Niabella beijingensis: one gene and its partner. The protein of the gene in region 1 interacts with the protein of each later gene in a pairwise test. Links are inferred from orthologs where the notes say so. Each region holds a gene or a part of one and is shown in the gene's direction. Other genes may lie near its edges.

Evidence for each region.
Region 2: the proteins of recA (region 1) and dprA interact in binary tests that used the Bacillus subtilis proteins (3 or more experiments, as listed by UniProt). The link is inferred for Niabella beijingensis from one-to-one orthologs.

What each region holds. Positions count from the first base shown.
Region 1 is NZ_JAIQDI010000001.1:2,295,688-2,298,818, forward strand. The notes cover bases 327-3,127. They hold recA (recombinase RecA), read left to right. Parts: upstream 327-1,113; coding sequence 1,114-2,142; downstream 2,143-3,127. Other genes in these bases: K7B07_RS09630 (hypothetical protein), read left to right, coding at 327-971; K7B07_RS09640 (DUF6686 family protein), read left to right, coding at 2,278-2,607; K7B07_RS09645 (hypothetical protein), read right to left, coding at 2,713-3,127. In the rest of the region: K7B07_RS09625 (TIGR02117 family protein), read right to left, coding at 1-228; more of K7B07_RS09630, read left to right, coding at 291-326; more of K7B07_RS09645, read right to left, coding at 3,128-3,131. UniProt on the Bacillus subtilis protein: Multifunctional protein involved in homologous recombination, DNA repair and competence.
Region 2 is NZ_JAIQDI010000001.1:1,508,799-1,511,908, reverse strand. What follows is about bases 31-2,810. They hold dprA (DNA-processing protein DprA), read left to right. Parts: upstream 31-761; coding sequence 762-1,859; downstream 1,860-2,810. Other genes in these bases: K7B07_RS06360 (S41 family peptidase), read right to left, coding at 1,868-2,810; K7B07_RS06370 (GNAT family N-acetyltransferase), read left to right, coding at 213-686; K7B07_RS06375 (aminotransferase-like domain-containing protein), read right to left, coding at 31-123. Also shown: more of K7B07_RS06375, read right to left, coding at 1-30; more of K7B07_RS06360, read right to left, coding at 2,811-3,110. UniProt on the Bacillus subtilis protein: Protein that helps load RecA onto ssDNA during transformation. Binds cooperatively to circular ssDNA, is able to bridge different segments of DNA. Favors the loading of RecA onto SsbA- or SsbB-coated ssDNA and formation of RecA-DNA filaments.

The sequences.
Region 1 (3,131 bases):
AAAAGTCTGGCTCCAGTTCTTAAGATCTGTTACTACAGGAAGCACCAGGTCGGTATGCACCCCATTGGAAAGCAGAAAAGCAGTGATCTTTTTAGGGCCTTCGTCACCGGCGGCTGTAACCGTCCACCGCGAAAGAAGCCGTTCGGCGACCACATACCCGGCAATGAACAGGACCAGGACCAGCAGGGTCTTTAGCAGTATTTTGAAAAAACGTCTTACAATTTTCATATGAAGTCATAAAGATGCAGAAAAGAAACGGTTTTAGCCTGCGGATTTCCTTACTTTGCAAAATGGACTCCAGAATGGTATTAGACGGCGACAATGAGCTCCGGGAAAAAATTGACCGGCAGCCAAAATTTCAGCAAATTATTGCCACCCTCCTTTCCTATGTCTTCCATCCTGTTTTTGTTCCGATATACGTTATTTACTTTTTACTGTATATAGAGCCTTTTTTATTTTACGGAACCACGGAAGATGGCCGTTTGATGGTATTGTTGCAGGGCATTGTCAATTATACCTTCTTCCCACTGGTCTCTGTCCTGTTGCTGAGGGGCCTGAAATTCATCCCCTCTATAAAACTCAAAGAACGGAAGGACCGGATCATTCCTTTTATTATCTGTAATATCTGGTATTTCTGGATCTGGTATGTATGGCGGGGGCTGGATGGGATGCCCCGGGAAATGGTCATTTTTGCCATGGGCGTTTTTATGGCCTCCTCTGTGGGGTTGCTGCTGAATATCTACATGAAAGTAAGCATGCACGGTATTGCCCTGGGCACTGCTGTATCCTTTCTCTGCCTGCTCGGCTTCACTTATGGCCAGGGCATGAGCCTTTATATCATAATCGCCCTGCTGATCACCGGCCTGGTAAGCACCTCCCGTCTGCTGCTCTCCGATCATACCGCCAAAGAGGTCTATTTCGGACTGCTGGCAGGCGTACTGGGACTGCTGATTGCCAATATGGTAGTATAATCCTTCCCGGCGACCCAAACTGCTTGGAGGCGTCTCAAAAAAAAATAATTCCAAAAATATTAGTTTTGAAATACTAATTTTATTAGCTTTGCGTTGTTGATAAGTTAATCAGATCGGACAACGGTAAATTGTAATTTTGGTTATGGCAAAAACAGACAAAACAACAGAAATAGACATGAACAGCGAGAAGCTGAAAGCATTGCGCCTTACGATGGATAAGATTGATAAGGATTATGGGAAAGGCAGTGTAATGCTGATGAATGAAAAGGCTGAAGTGACCCAGGAAGTGATTTCCACCGGTTCCATAGGCCTGGATACAGCGCTTGGGATCGGTGGCCTGCCCCGTGGCCGCGTTATTGAAATTTACGGGCCGGAATCTTCCGGTAAGACCACAATAGCAACCCATGTGATCGCGGAAGCACAGAAAAAAGGTGGTATGTGCGCCATTATAGATGCGGAGCATGCATTTGACAGCAGCTACGCCAAAAAACTGGGCGTAAATGTCGACAACCTGCTGATCTCCCAGCCGGATTATGGGGAGCAGGCACTGGAAATTGCGGACCGGCTGATCCTTTCCGGGGCCCTGGATGTAGTGGTGATCGACTCTGTTGCCGCCCTGGTACCTAAAAGCGAGCTAGAAGGCGAAATGGGAGACAGCAAAATGGGTTTACATGCCCGTTTGATGAGCCAGGCATTGCGTAAGCTTACAGCCACCATTTCAAAAACAAACACAATTTGTATTTTCATTAACCAGCTGCGTGAAAAGATCGGGGTAATGTTCGGTAACCCTGAAACGACGACAGGTGGTAATGCTCTGAAGTTCTATGCTTCCGTACGGCTCGACATCCGCCGTTCCGCGCAGATCAAAGACGGAGATGCCGCAATCGGTAACCGCGTAAAGGTAAAAGTGGTAAAGAACAAAGTGGCTCCCCCGTTCCGCTCCTCCGAATTTGACATCATCTTCGGGGAAGGCATTTCCAAAACCGGCGAGATCATCGACATGGGCGTGGAGCTGGGCATTTTACAAAAAAGCGGCTCCTGGTACAGCTATAATAATGATAAACTGGGACAGGGGCGTGATGCTGTAAAAGCGTTGCTGCTGGACAATCCGGAGCTGGCGGCACAGGTGGAAACACAGATCCGTGAAAAGATCAAAGAAATGCAGGGATGATTTTTTGAATATAGACAGGTTAGTAAGGGCGTTGCATCTTCATGCAGCGCTTTCTTTTTTCCCGATCGCGTAATTTCTTTTCCTGTTCTCGAAACCACCGCCGGTGCTGCACGGCTATTTTTGAAAAAAAAATCCATGTGCAGCTTTAAAACACTCTATTATGCTGAAGACGGCTACCTCATTGTTTGCAACGAATGCCGCCATTTTCAGCTGGCTTTTCAAACCACCCTCCTGACTATGACGGCACAGGATCTGCAGGTCTTTCATACCCTTGTTAAAGAAAACAGGGAATACAATGCAGACATAAACAGCGGAAGGAAAAACATCTATATCCCAACGCCGCTAGAAGGTTATGGAATGATCCTGAACCGGAAAGAACTGGAGGAGCTTTTTCAGCTGCTGGAAACAGCAGAAGTCAACTTCAAAGCAGAATGCCTGCTGGAACTGTTTCACACAACAGGCTGATCTTTCTTTGCAAAAACCCAGCATGAAGAACACCACAAAACAAACCCCTCTAAACGACCCTGCCGCAGACGAGCTGCGGCAGGGTCGGTACGGGTCTGGTAGTTTTTAATTCTTACTGAACCGGATATTGGCAAAATAATAAGTGATGTCCTTTTCGGGCGCGAACGTAAGCGATGGTTCACCCCCTATATTGATAACGATCACACGGTTGTGTTTATCCGCACCTTGTTCAGACAGGTTCACACTTATATCCGTCCATTTCTGAAGGTTGGCATCACTGATGGGAAATGCATCCTTTCCGTATTCCCAGTATTGCTGCCCAAAGCTGCTTTCCGAGCCAAAGGCCCAAAGATTGTTCATGATGCGCAGCCAGAGCCGCTGATACGGTGCATAGGTTCCCGACAACACCTCCTTGGCCGGAGCATACACTTTGAACTTTAAATATTTGTACTGCTTTATATCAAACTCATATTCTTTCGGGATCTGTATCACCAGGGTACCGTTCTTATTGTCTTTCGCAAGGC
Region 2 (3,110 bases), 790 kb from region 1 along the record:
GAAGCCCTGTTCGCTGCACAAGGTGCGGATGGAGGGCAGACGGTCGCCCGCTTTTAAAACACCTGTACGGATCTGAAGTGCCATACTGCGTGCGGCTGTGGCATATAAAAAGTCCTGTTTCATTGCTCTGGTTTGAACTGTGTCCATAAAAATAAAAAAAAATGTAACTGTATCCATTATATCATTTTTATTTTTTTTGTAAAAATTTTACTATGGAGCATTTTGATATCCGGACAGGTGTGGCGCAAATGGATGTGCCGCTGATCCACCGTTTTTTACAGGAAGAATCCTATTGGGCGGAAGGGATCGATTATGAAACAGTGGCCTACTCGCTGCAGCATTCGTTTTGCATCGGTGGTTTTATTGAAGACCGGCAGGTATCCTTTGGCCGGATGATTACGGACTATGCGACGTTTGGGTGGCTGGCGGATTTTTTTGTATTGCCGGCATACCGGGGCAGGGGTATTTCCAAGGCAATGCTTTCTTTTTTAATGGAGCAGCCCTGGACAAAGCGGCTGCGCCGGTTGATGCTTTCTACAAAAGATGCACACGGGCTTTACCGGCAATACCGGTTTGAACCGCCTGTAAATGTTCCGGTACTGATGGAGGTGTATCGTCCGCAGGTGCACCTGAGGCTTGGCGCCGATGTTTTGCCGGTTCCGGACGGGAACGGGAAGGACGTTTAAGAAAAATCCTGCCGGGATGAAAAAAGGGAATGCTGCCACATAAATTCTTTGTATTTTAGTACAAAGAAAAACCTGATGGAACACCCCTTGGTCTACCGCATTGCGCTGACAATGATCCCCAATATCGGGCCGGTGATTGCCCGGCTTTTATTACAGCATTTATCCCCTGAAGAGATTTTTACGGAGCGGAGCAGTACGCTGGAACGGATCGAAGGGCTGGGAAAATTACGGGCGGACCGCATTAAAAAGTTCACAGATTTTGAACGTGCGGAAAAGGAAGCGTTGTTCGTGGAGCAACAGCAGATCACCCCGCTGTTCATCACCGACACAGCTTATCCCCAGCGGCTGCTGAATTGCTATGATGCGCCTGTCCTGTTGTATTACAGGGGTAACGCCTGTTTGAACCGGCCGAAGATCATCGCAGTTGTAGGCTCACGGCTTCATACCGAATACGGAAGGATGATTTGTGAAAAGCTGATAGCGGAATTACAGGACAGCGGTGTGCTTGTGGTAAGCGGACTGGCATACGGGATCGACGCGCTGGCGCATAAGTTCTCGTTAAGCGCGGGGTTGGAAACCGTTGGCGTGCTGGCACACGGATTAGATAAGATTTATCCGCCGGTACATAATTCCCTGGCACAGCAAATGACCACACAGGGAGGATTACTGACGGAATTTGCCAGCAATACCGAGCCGGACCGGCATCATTTCCCCAGTCGCAACCGGATCGTGGCAGGAATGAGTGATGCCGTTGTGGTAGTGGAAACAGAAGTAAAAGGAGGAAGTATGATCACTGCCGAACTGGCCAATGATTATCATAAGGATGTATTCGCCTTTCCGGGGAAGGTGTCGGATAAAAAAAGCGGTGGCTGTAATCATCTGATAAAGACCAACTGTGCACAATTGCTCATAGACGGCAGGCAGCTGCTGGAAACACTGGGCTGGAGGCCGGTTAAAAAGAAATCAGGACGTCAAACAAGAGAACTGTTTATTGAGTTATCTGCTGAAGAAAAGATCCTTGTTGAATTATTGAAGGAACGGAATCAGGCAGGTATTGACGAGCTGCACCTGCGTTCAGGATTAAGCAGCAGCCGTGTGGCGGTGGCCATGCTGAACCTGGAGATGCAGAACATCGTACAGACGCTGCCGGGGAAGAGGTACCAGCTGTTGTAGTCCAACGGTTATTTTGAAACGATCTCCAGCGCCTTATCAAGGAACTCATCTTTCCCCCCACGAATGCCTTTGATGGTCCGTTCCATTGGTACATCGGGTAGGATACCTTTGAGATGGTGCCTGCTGCCATCATGATTCTTCACCAGCATACCGGTCCAGGAAACCGTATATCCGCCCGGTAATGAAAAGGGGTTGATATTCCCATTGGTGCCTGCAGTTGGCTGACCCACGATGGTAGCCAGTTTAAAATCTTTTATAAAGCCCATAAAGCTCTCGGCATAACTGATCGCCCTTCCATCAGTTATGAAGACCACTTTTCCCTTAAACCGCGGGTTTTGAGGTTTCATATTCCATCCTTCTCCCATGAATTCAGTTTTTTCCTGATCGGGGTAGGCCGTTTTGGGAACAAACATCCATTTGGTGTGTTCTTCTTCTTTCAGCAGGTAATTGATCAGGTTGTGGTTGCTGTTCGGGTAGCCCCTCAGGTCGCAGATAATTCCCTTTGAAGCGGCAAGCGCACCGGCCCATTGATCGATCGAATCCTTTGGAAGGGTATTCAGGTTCAGATAATAGATACCCTGTGCGATCTTTCCGCTTTTTCGGCTTGCCTGATTGGTTATTGCATAATACTGATACCGGCTCATGCTTCTGCTCAGTGTCTGTTCCATTTGCTTGCCATCACGCTGCAGGGTAATGGTTACCGCCGGAGCTGCTTTACCGTTTATAAGACCGGAGATCGCTCTGTATGACTTCCATTGCGGCGATCCTGAAACAGTGCCCATGCGTTCTTTATACAGATCCATAACCGCCTGGCCATCGATCTTCTCCAGTAGGTCTCCTTTTCTGACCGTTGTAAGGGCGCTGTCAAGCACAGCATCAACGACAATCCTGTTTTCGGCAAGCGCCAGTTGCAGGGGCAGGAAGTATGCCTCTGTGGTATCACCATCCAGGCTTACCCAGATATGGCCGTCGTTCAATGGCTCGGTCATCTTTAGAAGTGTATTTTTAAATTCCAGGGGAGTTGTATCTGTAAAACATTTGTTGAGTGCCTGATTCAAAATTGCATCGGGATCTTTTGATGCATCATTCCAATAAGGAAAGAAGTGTTTGAAGATGTTCCAGGCAATAACAACGGCGCCAAGCCGTACAGACAGATCATCAGCTGTTTTGTGCTGACGCGCAAACCGGCTGATGTCCTCTTTAAGTATTGCAAGTGCGGTTGTGTCGGCTGCTGGATAGGTAGTTGCCGGA